3 regions of the Citrobacter enshiensis genome follow, and region 3 is predicted to be linked to each of the others. Evidence: predicted binding sites of a transcription regulator. Region 3 holds the regulator's gene; each other region holds the start of a gene.
The links. The regulator PurR, encoded in region 3, represses purine synthesis genes. The targets are predictions, from matches to a motif close to CANGCAAACGTTTGCNTG.
Positions count from the first base shown of each region.

Region 1: the regulator PurR is predicted to act here: its motif matches at 2,369-2,386, upstream of gcvT (glycine cleavage system aminomethyltransferase GcvT).
Region 2: the regulator PurR is predicted to act here: its motif matches at 1,694-1,711, upstream of cvpA (colicin V production protein).

Region 1 covers NZ_CP119862.1:794,884-799,513, reverse strand. The annotation lists gene gcvP (aminomethyl-transferring glycine dehydrogenase) at 1-591, opposite strand, end outside; gene gcvH (glycine cleavage system protein GcvH) at 770-1,159, opposite strand; gene gcvT (glycine cleavage system aminomethyltransferase GcvT) at 1,185-2,279, opposite strand; gene P2W74_RS23780 (hypothetical protein) at 2,571-2,654, shown strand; gene ubiI (FAD-dependent 2-octaprenylphenol hydroxylase) at 2,729-3,931, opposite strand; gene ubiH (2-octaprenyl-6-methoxyphenyl hydroxylase) at 4,053-4,630, opposite strand, start outside.
Region 2 covers NZ_CP119862.1:1,496,462-1,501,091, reverse strand. The annotation lists gene purF (amidophosphoribosyltransferase) at 1-1,112, opposite strand, end outside; gene cvpA (colicin V production protein) at 1,150-1,638, opposite strand; gene dedD (cell division protein DedD) at 1,883-2,566, opposite strand; gene folC (bifunctional tetrahydrofolate synthase/dihydrofolate synthase) at 2,556-3,824, opposite strand; gene accD (acetyl-CoA carboxylase, carboxyltransferase subunit beta) at 3,894-4,630, opposite strand, start outside.
Region 3 covers NZ_CP119862.1:2,617,085-2,621,714, reverse strand. The annotation lists gene punC (purine nucleoside transporter PunC) at 1-869, opposite strand, end outside; gene punR (DNA-binding transcriptional activator PunR) at 982-1,914, shown strand; gene purR (HTH-type transcriptional repressor PurR) at 1,911-2,936, opposite strand; gene cydH (cytochrome bd-I oxidase subunit CydH) at 3,233-3,322, shown strand; gene P2W74_RS12785 (MFS transporter) at 3,489-4,630, shown strand, end outside.

The DNA of each region.
Region 1 (4,630 bases), 1.8 Mb from region 3:
GTCAAAACCGAAGGTTTCCGCACGGGTGCGGACCACGTCCAGCGTTTGAGGATGCACGTCAGAGGCAACGAAGAAGCGGTTAGCGTTTTTCAGCTTACTCACGCGTTTCGCCATTGCCATCGCTTCGGCAGCCGCAGTCGCTTCGTCGAGCAGAGACGCAGAGGCCATATCCAGGCCGGTCAGATCCAGCGTCACCTGCTGGAAGTTCAGCAGCGATTCCAGACGCCCCTGGGAGACTTCCGGCTGGTATGGCGTATACGCGGTGTACCAACCCGGATTCTCTAACATATTGCGCAGGATAACCGGCGGCAATTGCACGGCGGTGTAACCCATGCCGATGTAAGACGTGAAGCGCTTATTGCGGCTGGCGATAGCTTTGAGTTCTGCCAGCGCAGCATATTCGGTCGCAGCTTCACCCACCTGCGGCGGGGTCGCAAGCTGAATATCTTTCGGCACAATCTGGCCGATCAGCGCGTTTAACGACTCGGCGCCAACGGCATTCAGCATCTCTTGCTGTTGCTCAGCGTCCGGTCCGATGTGGCGTTCAATGAAAGCGCCGCTGTTTTCAAGCTGGCTTAACGTCTGTGTCATGGGCGATGGTTCCTGAAACGTGCAGTGAATCGTAGGTGTCTCTACTTACCTGAATACGCAAAATAATTCGCGTTGCAGGAAGGCGGCAAGTCAGTGAATCCCCAGGAACGTACATAAGTACATGACTGGGGTGAACGAGCGCAGCCAACGCACCTGCAGCGCGAAGTATGAAGCGTATTTACTCGTCTTCTAACAGGGCTTCGTATGCAGTGGCATCCAGCAGCGCGTCGATTTCGCTCGCGTCGTTGGCTTTGATTTTGAAAATCCAGCCACCCGCATACGGTTCGCTGTTGATAAGCTCCGGAGAGTCGCTGAGCACGTCGTTAACGGCCACGATCTCGCCCCCCACCGGTGCATAAATATCAGAGGCCGCTTTGACGGACTCTGCTACCGCGCAATCATCGCCTGCGCTAACGGTAGAGCCGACGTCTGGCAGATCGACAAACACCATGTCGCCCAACAGTTCCTGAGCGTGTTCGGTAATGCCCACGGTGTAAGTACCGTCCGCTTCTTTACGCAGCCATTCGTGTTCTTTGCTGTATTTCAGTTCTGCAGGTACGTTGCTCATCAATCAATCTCCAAAAAAGGATGAATCACGCGACGGCTTTGCCGTTACGCACAAAAATAGGTTTCGTTACTTTTACTGGCATCTCGCGGTTACGGATCTGCACAATCGCCGTTTCACCAATGCCCGCAGGCACACGCGCCAGCGCAATGCTGTAGCCCAGCGTCGGAGAGAAAGTGCCGCTGGTGATAATGCCTTCCTGCGTGTTGCCCTGTGCATCGATAAAGCGAACTGGCAACTCATTACGCAACACGCCTTTTTCCGTCATGATCAGCCCCACCAACTGCTCATGCCCTTTTTCACGCTGCGTTTCCAGCGCTTCACGACCGATAAAATCACGGTCAGTCGGCTCCCAGGCAATGGTCCAGCCCATGTTGGCGGCTAATGGAGAAATGCTCTCGTCCATCTCCTGGCTGTACAGGTTCATGCCAGCCTCCAGACGCAACGTATCACGCGCACCCAGACCACACGGCTTCACGCCAGCTTCCACCAGCGCACGCCAGAAATCTGCCGCCTTTTCATTTGGCATGGCGATTTCATAGCCCGCTTCACCGGTATAGCCGGTTGTCGCAATGAAGAGATCGCCCGCCTGGACGCCAAAGAACGGTTTCATCCCTTCGACTGCGCGACGCTGTTCTTCAGTAAACAACGCGGCTGCTTTCGCCTGCGCGGTTGGCCCCTGCACGGCGATCAACGACAGATCGTCACGGACGGTAATGTCGATGGCATACGGTTCGGCGTGTTGGGAAATCCAGGAGAGGTCTTTTTCGCGGGTGGCGGAGTTAACAACGAGGCGGAAGAAATCTTCAGTGAAGTAGTAGACGATAAGGTCATCTATTACGCCGCCTGAGGCATTAAGCATACCGGAGTAGAGGGCTTTCCCGGTCTTCGTTAGCTTTGCCACGTCATTTGCCAGCAGATAACGCAAAAACTCCCGGGTGCGGCTGCCTCGCAGATCGACAATCGTCATATGCGAAACATCAAACATACCGGCATCGGTGCGCACAGCATGATGCTCATCGAGCTGGGAACCGTAATGCAGCGGCATCATCCAGCCATGGAAATCGACCATCCGGGCGCCACATAACGTGTGTTGTTCGTACAAAGGAGTCTGTTGAGCCATCTTTTCCTCGTTGAATAAGCAGGGCTTGCAACCATTTCGTGATGAAATTTACGCCACGAAACCCGTCATCGAAGCCACGTCATGGCCTCAACGCAAACGTTCTCTTTTCCATTGAACTTACCACCGAAACTGACGCTTAACCATAAGGTAAAATTAACTATCACATTAGCTTATGCCAAAAAATGGCAAAGCAGACCACAGAACAAAAAACCAAAAATATAATTAACGAATCCATAACACACAAATCACAGGCACAAAAAACCGATTTAATCGATATTAAATTCTAAAAAAATGTCAAAAATCGAGACGAGCAAAAATCGTGATATAAAAAAATCTAATGCGAAAAACGACGTGGAATTAGATTATTTCAAATGAGGTGAGTCCCCCGGCACGAAGGCCGGGAGAAGAAAGTGTGACGGGTCTCAAACTCTTAGAAGCAGGGGGATTTGTTAACGAAGCCACTCAGGCAAATCATTAAGCCCCATCGCCTGACGGATAAGTTGCGGTTTTACACCAGGGAGGGTATCGGCCAGTTTCAGACCAATATCGCGCAGCAATTTCTTCGCGGGATTCTCCCCAGCAAACAGCTCGCGAAAACCTTGCATACCCGCCAGCATCATGGCGGCACTGTGCTTACGGCTGCGCTCGTAACGACGCAAATACAGATACTGACCGATATCTTTGCCCTGACGCTGCAAACGCTTCAGTTCATCGATAAGTTCCGCAGCATCCATAAAGCCGAGGTTAACCCCCTGCCCCGCCAGCGGATGGATGGTATGGGCGGCATCACCGACCAATGCCAGACGATGGGCGGCAAACTGGCGGGCATAACGCCCCGTCAGCGGGAAGACCTGGCGTTCGCTTTCCACGCGACACAACCCGAGTCGGTTATCAAACGCAATATTCAATGCCCGGTTGAATTCCTCTTCGCTCGCATGTTGCATCCGCTCAGCCTCTTGTGGCGAAAGCGACCAGACAATAGAGCAAAGATGCGGGTCGACGAGGGGCAAAAACGCGAGAATACCTTCGCCATGAAACGCCTGGCGAGCAACGGCATCGTGCGCCTCTTCGGTACGAATGGTAGCGACCAGCGCATGATGGCGATAGTCCCAGAAAGTCAGCGGAATATCGGCTTTGCTACGCAGCCAGGAGTTCGCGCCGTCCGCCCCAACCACCAGGCGAGCGGTTAACATCGTGCCGTCTTTCAGGGTCAGAAACGTTTCATTTTCCCCCCAGGCCACCTGCTGCAGTTCTGCGGGAGCCATCAGCGTAACATCCGAGGATTTCTGCGCTTTTTGCCACAGGGCATAGTGGATCACCGTGTTTTCAACAATGTGCCCAAGATGACTGTAGCCCATACTTTTATCATCGAACGCAATGCGTCCAAAGCTGTCTTTGTCCCAGACTTCCATGCCGTGATAGCAACTGGCCCGACGGGCAACAATATCTGACCACACGCCGAGACGCGTGAGCAATTTTTCGCTGGCGGCATTAATGGCCGACACGCGAAGCGCCGGTGGAGCATCATTCGCCAGTGGCTGAGGGACATGCTGTTCCAGCACGGCGACACGTAAGCCGCTACCCTGTAAGCCGCAGGCGACGGCCAGACCTACCATGCCTCCACCCACAATAGCTACATCAACACTTTGCACTGTTTGCTCCTCGAAACCAAAACCTGTAATCCGTAGGCCTGATAAGCGTAGCGCCATCAGGCATTTGTGCGGGTAACCCTGCCGGATGGCGGCTTCGCCTTATCCGGCCTACAGGTCATATTTAACGCGCGACCCAACCCAGGGTGCGCTGCGCCAGCACATCGCGTGCCGGTGTCAATAATTCCATTGCCATCAATCCGACATTGCGCCCGACAACCAGCGGCGTCCAGTGATTAGCAAACAGATGAACCAGACTGTTCGTCACGCCAATCGTTGTTTCACGGTCTGCCTGTCGACGCTGTTGATAACGCGACAGCACGCGATATTCGCCGACGTCTTCGTCGGCTTGCCATGCCTGGGTCAGCGTTTCGGCAAGGCTCATCACATCACGTAATCCAAGATTAAAACCTTGTCCTGCGATAGGATGCAGTGTCTGCGCGGCATTCCCCACCAGCACGGTACGATGGGTGACGGCTTTGACCGCCGTCGTCAGCGAAAGCGGATAGGCGCTGCGTTTTCCCGCCTGGGTAATACGCCCCAGTCGCCAGCCAAATGCGCTCTGCAATTCACGGCAAAACTGTTCATCAGACCAGGCCATCACCTCATCACGCCGCTCAAGCGGATGGCACCACACCAGTGAGCAACGCTCCCCGGACATTGGCAACATCGCCAGTGGACCATGTTGGGTAAAGCGCTCAA
Region 2 (4,630 bases), 1.1 Mb from region 3:
ACGATAGAGTCATCCACCAGCAGGACGTTTTTATCGCGGAATTCCGCGCGATTGGCGTTCAGCTTACGGCGCACTGATTTACGGCGCAGCTGCTGGCCCGGCATGATAAAGGTACGGCCTACATAGCGGTTTTTCACAAACCCCTGGCGGTACGGTTTACCCAGAATGCGCGCGATTTCCAGCGCGATATCACACGAGGTTTCCGGAATCGGAATGACCACGTCGATATCCAGATCTTCCCATTCACGGGCAATTTTCTCTCCCAGTTTGGTGCCCATATTCACGCGGGCGCTGTAGACGGAAATCTTATCGATAAAGGAGTCAGGGCGCGCAAAGTAAACGTACTCGAACAGGCAAGGATTGCTGACCGGATTATCAGCACACTGACGGGTAAACAACTGGCCTTTTTCGGTGATATACACCGCTTCGCCAGGTGCTACATCGCGCAGGAACTCATAACCCAGAGTATCAAGGGCAACGCTTTCGGAAGCGACCATATACTCGGTACGACCATCGCCAATATCACGTTTGCCCAGCACTAACGGGCGAATGCCATTAGGATCGCGGAACGCGACCATGCCATGACCGATAATCATCGCCACGCACGCATACGCGCCGCGGATCTGACGGTTAGTCGCCGCGATGGCGGCAAAAATATTGTCGGCTTCCAGCGGATAATGGCGGAAGTTATCCAGTTCGCTGGCGAACACATTGAGCAGAATTTCAGAATCTGACGTGGTGTTGATGTGGCGGCGTTTTTCTTCAAACAGCTTTTTACGCAACTCATGCGCATTGGTCAGATTGCCATTATGGGCAAGCGTAATACCATACGGTGAGTTGACGTAAAAAGGTTGAGCTTCGGAGGCGCTGGAACTGCCAGCCGTAGGGTAACGCACATGACCGATGCCCATATTGCCTTGTAAACGCAACATGTGGCGAGCTTCGAAAATATCGCTCACTAAGCCATTCGCCTTGCGCAGGCGGAAGCAGTTGTTCGCATCGATGGTGATGATGCCTGCGGCATCCTGACCACGATGCTGGAGCACCGTTAACGCGTCATAAATCGACTGGTTGACCGGCATAACACCGGCGATACCGACAATACCGCACATACGTCTTTTCCTCGTTAAGCCACATCTCAGAACTCAGTTATGTTCTGGGCAAGAAACTTGACGAGCTTTGCAGATAGTCAAAGAACCATCTGATGATGAAACTGAACTGTGGGATAAGCTGCGACTTACTCCAGTCTTCACTTTTCGACAGGCCTGTAAAGGTATCGAGAAAGAACAGAATGGCGGCGACTATTAACGCTCCTCGCAGAGCCCCGAAACAGATCCCCAATACCCTGTCAGTTCCCGACAGACCGGTTTTCTCGACCAGCTGACCTATCACAAAATTGACGATAGCGCCGACGATAAGCGTCGCGATAAACAGTATCGCGATAGCAATCCCATTTCGAACCAGTTCGTCATCAAAGCCCGTAAACCAGACAGACAGGTAAGTGTAGTAATGGCTGGCGACAAAGAAAGCACAACCCCATGTCACCAACGATAAAGCTTCACGAACAAAGCCACGGATCAGGCTAACCAGACAGGAAAAACCAATCACCGCGATAATGGCGTAATCAATCCAGACCATACATGTCCCACGATTTTACGCCCTGTCGTCCTGTTCGGGGCGCATTCTAACAGAAAAAGAAAACGTTTGCGTAGGGATTTCCTTTCCACGCGTAAATAAAAATGGCGCTGAAAAAATCTTCAACGCCATCGTACTTTTTGCCTCAATGGGCAGTGTCGGATGGCGGTGTAAACACCTTATCCGACCTACAGAAGTGTCGGGCCGTAGGCCTGATAAGCGCAGCGCCATCAGGCAACGACTTCACTTAATTCGGGCTGTAACCCATCACTACCCCACTTAAACCGGAGATCTGCTGAAGCTCACCCAGTGAACTTTTCAACTTGTCTCTTGAAGCATCAGGTCCAACGAGAATACGGGTTATTTTACCCTGTACTGGCGTTGAGGGGGAAGTATATACCCGGAATCCCGCGCCACGAAGTTTACCGACTATCTCATTGACCTTATCAGCATTTTTCAATGCGCCCAGCTGTACAACCCAGGCTTTACCGGTCGGTGCCGGTTTTTCCTCGACAACCGGTTTCGGCGCAGGAGGCGGCGTCGGCGTCACCGCTACCGGTTGTTCACGCGGCGGTTGCGGCTTCGGCTTTTCAACCGGTTTTGGTTTGGGTTGTTCGACAGGCACAGGAACCGGATCGAGATCGGCGGTATTGTTCAACGCCAGACGAGACGGATCGAGGGATGGCGCAGCCGCGTCCCCTGCCCTGACCTCTTCCGCCGCGCCTTCAGGCGGCTGGGTCGGTAGCGCCTGCGTCGCTGCAGGCATCATATCCGGCTCATCACGGTCACCAGGTTTCGGTACCAGCGGGATCGCGGCAAACTCATCCTGATAATGTTTTTTCTGCCCGTCAAGCAGCCCAGGAAGCACGATCACCCCAAGCGCGACCAGCACAATGGTGCCGACTAAACGATTCTGAAATTTACTTGCCACCGTTTCTCCCCGCGTCAATCACTTCCATGACATGTGCGACAGTGTGAAACGATCCACACACCAGCACGGTATCCTCTGGTTTTGCGTCCGCCATTGCCGCATGCCATGCCAGAGCAACGCTGTCATAGGCGTTACCGCTCCCCAGATGTTCCAGCAATTGCTCCGCCGTCGCACCTCGCGGCCCTTCCAACGGCGCGCAATACCAGTCATCGACCACGCTTTTCAACCAGGCCAATGTCCCTGCAATATCTTTATCATGTAGCATACCGATAACAGCAAGCACTCGCCCGCTTTTCGGCAACATTTTCATGCGCCCGGTAAGATATTCCGCCGCATGAGGATTATGGGCAACATCAAGAATAACACGGGGCGATTCGCGCAAAATCTGAAAACGCCCCGGCAAAATAGCCTGAGCAATCCCTTCGCGAATCGCTTTTTCACTGACGTTCAGTGCACTGGCGCGTAGCGCGGCCAGCGCGGTGGCAGCATTAGGTTGTGGCACCTGCGGCAAGGGTAAATCCGTCACCGTGCCGTTGCTGTCGGTAAACGACCAGCTATCACCTGACACCTCAAAATGCCAGTCCACACCCCGACGACGTAACAGCGCTCCGGTTTCCTGCGCAACATCGGCGATGGTGTAAGGCATTTCAGGTTCGCCAACAATGGCCGGTTTTTCCGCACGAAAGATCCCCGCTTTCTCGCGGCCGATGCTTTCACGATCCGGTCCCAGCCAGTCAGTATGATCCAGCGCGATGCTGGTCACGACAGAGACATCTGCATCCACAATATTGGTGGCATCCAGACGACCGCCTAGCCCCACCTCCAGAATCACCACATCAAGCTGCGCCTGTTTAAACAGCCACAGCGCAGAAAGCGTGCCGTACTCAAAATAGGTTAGCGAAATATCACCGCGAGATTCTTCGATTTCTGCAAACGACGCGGTATGCGCAGACTCGGGTAATTCCTGCCCCTGCACCCGCACACGTTCAGTGTAGCGCACCAGATGTGGGGAACTGTAGACACCCACTTTATAGCCCGCCGCCATCAGCACGGATTCCAGCGTGCGGCAGGTCGTGCCCTTACCGTTCGTTCCGGCCACCGTAAAGACAAACGGGGCGGGCTTAAGAACACCGAGACGGGCCGCAACCTGACTTACACGCTCAAGGCCCAGCTCGATGGTTTTACTGTGCAGGTTTTCCAGATAAGAAAGCCACGAGGCCAGGGGCGACGCGGCTTTAGGGATTCGTTTATTGTCCATGATTTATGTAAATTCGCTACGGTGAGAAAAGAAAAAGGGCAGCGCCGATGGCCCTGCCCTTTTCAGTTATCAGGCCTCTGCTTCCTGATCCGGTACCGGCGGTACCACCACACCCTCGCGCGGTTCATCTGGATCCGGCGCTGGGAGGTTCATCAGCTTCGCCAGAACGCTTGCCAGTTTCAGGCGCATTTCCGGACGGCGGACGATCATATCGATAGCGCCTTTTTCAATCAGGAACTCACTGCGCTGGAATCCCGGCGGCAGCTTCTCACGTACGGTTTGCTCGATAACGCGTGGGCCAGCGAAGCCGATCAGCGCTTTCGGTTCCGCAATATTGAGATCGCCCAACATCGCGAAGCTTGCGGATACGCCACCCATCGTTGGATCGGTCAGTACGGAGATATACGGTAATCCGCGTTCCTGCATTTTCGCCAACGCTGCGGAGGTTTTCGCCATCTGCATCAGCGACATCAGCGCTTCTTGCATACGCGCGCCACCGGAAGCGGAGAAGCAGATCAGCGGACAGTTATCTTCCAGCGCCTGTTCAACGGCACGAACGAAACGTGCGCCGACGACAGAGCCCATAGAACCGCCCATGAAAGAGAATTCAAACGCAGCAGCGACAACAGGCATACCGTGAAGCGTGCCTTTCATCACGACCATAGCGTCTTTCTCTCCGGTTTCTTTTTGCGCGGACGCCAGTCTGTCTTTGTACTTCTTGGAGTCACGGAACTTCAGCGCATCTTTCGGCTCAAGTTCACTACCCAGTTCCACAAGAGTCCCTTCATCTAACAGGCTATGCAGGC
Region 3 (4,630 bases):
AAACTGGTCGCCCAGGTGGCGATGACGCTCAATGCGAAGATGACCAATAACCAGGGTAACAGTTGTTGTCCCTGCCATTTTTGTAACGCCGCACGGCAACCGTAGCCACCGATCAGGAAGGCGATGGTTTGCGGAACATAACTGAGACCAATCACTGCGGGGCTATAACCCATTTCGTTAAGGATGAACGGCGAACCGGTTAACCATGCGAAGAAGCTTGCGGAACAGGCAGCGTAAATCAGCACGTTCCCGCGATAGGCTTTCGAACGCAGCAGGGTGGTGAACGTCAGTTTATCCTGGCTATCGTCACGTGCTTTTGCGGTGGGTTTTAAACGCAGGGCGGGCAACATCAGGATCAGCGTAATCACAAACAGCGTGGCGAAAATGGCCTGCCAGGAAAAATGCGCGAGGATCCAGCTACCTAACAGCGGCGCAAGCGCAGGCGACAACCCGACCAATGGCATGATGGTGGCAAAAATACGGTTAACTTTTTGCGACGGGTAGTAATCCGTCACCAGTGCCTGCCAGACAACCGCAGCAGCACACACGCCAATGGCCTGGATAAAGCGCAGAACCAGCAAGCCCGTTGCACTTTCTACCCACAGCATACCCAGACTTCCCAGGGCGAAGATCGACAAGCCGACCAATAATATGGGCTTACGACCGTAGCGATCGGACAGCGGACCCCAGGCGAGTTGTGCGATGGCGAATCCGGCTAAGAACAGGCTCAGACTGGCGCTGACGGCAGAGGCCGGTGTTTGCAAATCGGCCTGAATTGCAGCAAATGCAGGTAAGTACATATCTGTTGCCAGAAAACCCAGTACGCTGAGACCCGCCAGCCAGACTAAAAAACCTTTTCCCGGTTGCATATTACATTCTCTTTTTTATCAGTAAGACATTGCCGCAGAGTGTAGGGAGTGAAATTCCCGTTGTGAAACGCTAATATTTGTCTACTGAATTCAAATTTTTTGTAGGCAGAATATGTGGTCAGAATATTCCCTTGAAGTTGTTGATGCTGTCGCGCGCAATGGCAGCTTCAGTTCCGCCGCCCAGGAGCTGCATCGCGTGCCTTCTGCAGTGAGCTACACCGTACGTCAACTGGAAGAGTGGCTGGCGGTGCCCTTGTTTGAACGACGCCATCGGGATGTGGAATTGACGCCTGCCGGTGCCTGGTTTTTAAAAGAAGGCCGCTCTGTTATCAAAAAAATGCAGATCACCCGCCAGCAGTGCCAACAGATTGCGAACGGTTGGCGAGGGCAACTGCCTATCGCGGTAGACAATATTGTGCGGCCAGAACGCACCCGGCAGATGATTGTCGATTTCTACCGCCACTTTGATGACGTTGAGCTGGTCGTTTCTCAGGAGGTGTTCAACGGCGTCTGGGATGCGCTTTCCGACGGACGCGTGGAACTGGCTATTGGTGCGACGCAGGCGATCCCCGTAGGGGGGCGCTATACCTTTCGCGATATGGGAATGTTGAGCTGGAGCTGCGTGGTGGCAAGTCATCATCCCCTGGCGGCGATGCCCGGTCCCTTGAGTGATGATACGTTGCGCAACTGGCCGTCGCTGGTCCGTGAAGACACGTCACGGACACTGCCTAAACGCATAACCTGGCTGCTGGACAACCAAAAGCGCGTGATCGTACCGGATTGGGAGTCGTCAGCAACCTGTCTTTCCGCCGGGTTATGCGTCGGTATGGTGCCCACGCATTTTGCAAAACCGTGGCTCGACAGTGGCAAATGGGTTGCGTTAACCCTGGAGAATCCGTTCCCGGATGCGGCATGTTGCCTGACCTGGCAGCAAAATGATACGTCGCCCGCCTTAGCCTGGTTGCTGGAGTATTTAGGCGACAGTGAAACGCTGAACAAAGAGTGGCTGCGAGAACCTGAAGAGGTTCCCGCAGAGGAGGCTTAACGACGATAGTCGCGGAACGGACCATCAGCAACCGAACGACGTTCGATCAGGCGCGGATGGACTTCAATGGACTGCGACTCTTCACGCTTATTCACGATACGGTCTAACAGCATATTAAAGGCCGTTTCGCCAAGTGAGTCTTTAGGCTGGTGAATGGTGGTCAGTGCGGGTGTGAAATAGCGCGCGTTACGCACATTGTCATAACCGATCACCGAAATATCCTGCGGTACCCGCAAGCCCATTTCATCGGCAGCACAGAGCGCCCCCATTGCCATGATGTCGCCACCGCAAAATACCGCGGTCGGGCGATGGGACTGAGAGAGGATCTGCTGCATTGCACGATAACCTGACTCGGGTTCAAAATCGCCCTGCACAATCCAGTCTTCCGGGACTTTTATCAGTGCTTCGTCCATCGCCTTCATAAAGCCCGCCAGGCGGCCAGCGCCGGTGTTGCGCTCCATCGGGCCGGGAATGGCGCCGATTTCACGATGACCGCGCTCCACCAGATAACGACCGGCCATATAACCGCCTTCGAAAGCGTTATCAATGACCGTATCGGTAAAGTCGGCTTTCGCTTCGCCCCAATCCATCACCACCATCGGAATATGGCGATACTCTTCAAGCATGGAAAGCAGAGACTCCGGATATTCCGAACACATGACCAGCAGGCCATCCACACGCTTTTGCGCCATCATGGAAAGATAGGCCCGCTGTTTTTCGAGATTATTCCAGGCATTGCCAAGGATCAGGGTATAGCCTTTCTGGAAGCAGTTCTTCTCAACGGCTTCAATAATCTCAGCAAAATAAGCGGCTTCACTGCTGGTTGCCAGCAGGCCGATAGATTTGGTGTGGTTCACCTTCAGGCTGCGGGCGACCGCACTCGGGGAGTAGTGCAGTTCTTTGATGGCAGCCCAGACGGCATTACGTGTCTCTTCTGCGACAAAACGCGTTTTGTTAATTACATGTGATACGGTTGTAGTGGAAACGTTTGCTCGCTTCGCTACATCTTTAATTGTTGCCATTACATTTCACTCCAGACCATATCCAAACTCCTGAAAATACTGTAGGTAAACGTTTGCCTTTACACACCCTTATCGCAACATCAGGGTTGCGGCACGCCGGGAAAACGACACGAAACGTCAGGAGGGGGTCAATGGCCGGTACGCTAATCAAGTAAGCGTGGAATTTTGTCTGATCTTGACGAAAAGGGGAAGAGTTAAAAGTGGTTATCAATATAAATCCTGGGAGATTTTTACATCCAAGTGTGTAAAAATGCGCAATATCACTTTTTGTGTGGAAATAAAAAGGAGCAAATTTGATGAGCACCGATCTGAAGTTTTCGTTAATAACCACTCTTATTGTTCTGGGTCTGATCGTAGCGGGTGGTCTGACCGCAGCACTGCACTGATTTACCGTGAGGGAGCGTGCTCTCCCTCATTTCGTTGCCCCTTCATTGTTACTAAATCGGCAAAAGTCTTTTGCCATTCTGTTAACTTTATTCTTTTTGTGATTGATGTCATGCTTTTGGCTCTTATCGGGTGTCGCTTCGCGGCACGGTGCAGCGGAGTCGATGTATGAAAATTAATTACCCCTTACTGGCGCTTGCGATTGGCGCATTCGGTATTGGGACCACGGAATTCTCTCCGATGGGCCTGTTGCCCGTCATTGCTCATGGCGTGAACGTCTCCATTCCCGCCGCCGGGATGCTCATCAGCGCTTATGCGGTGGGGGTGATGGTGGGCGCGCCGTTAATGACCCTGTTGCTGTCGCACCGCGCTCGTCGTAATGCGCTGATTTTTCTGATGGCCATTTTTACGCTGGGCAACGTCCTGTCGGCCATTGCGCCGGATTACACCACCTTAATGTTATCGCGCATTTTGACCAGCCTTAATCACGGTGCCTTTTTCGGGTTGGGTTCGGTCGTGGCGGCAAGTGTGGTGCCAAAACATAAGCAGGCCAGCGCCGTGGCGACAATGTTTATGGGGTTAACCATTGCGAACATTGGCGGCGTGCCTGCTGCCACATGGCTTGGGGAAACCATTGGCTGGCGGATGTCCTTTTTAGCGACCGCAGGGCTGGGTGTGATTGCCATGCTCAGTTTGTTCTTCTCTCTGCCGAAAGGCGGTGCAGGGGAACGGCCGGACGTGCGTAAAGAACTGGCTGTCTTGTTACGCCCGCAGGTGCTTTCTGCACTGCTCACCACCGTACTGGGCGCAGGGGCCATGTTTACCCTCTACACCTATATTTCACCCGTTCTGCAAAACATCGCTCATGCCACGCCGGCCTTCGTGACCGCGATGTTAGTGCTGATCGGCGTTGGATTCTCGATCGGCAACTATTTAGGCGGCAAACTGGCCGATCGATCCGTCAACGGTACTCTGAAAGGTTTCTTACTGCTGCTGGTGGTTATCATGCTGGCCATTCCTTTCCTTGCACGCAATGATCTGGGCGCTGCGTTCAGTATGGTGGTGTGGGGGGCGGCGACATTTGCCGTCGTTCCGCCTTTGCAGATGCGCGTGATGCGTGTTGCCAGTGAAGCGCCGGGGTTGTCCTCGTCGGTGAATATCGGGGCCTTTAACCTTGGCAATGCGTTAGGCGCGGCGGCAGGCGGGGCAGTGATTTCTGGCGGTCTGGGGTATAGCTTTGTTCCGGTGATGGGAGCTATCGTGGCAGGGCTGGCGTTATTGCTGGTCTTTGTTTCAGCGAGAAGGCAGCC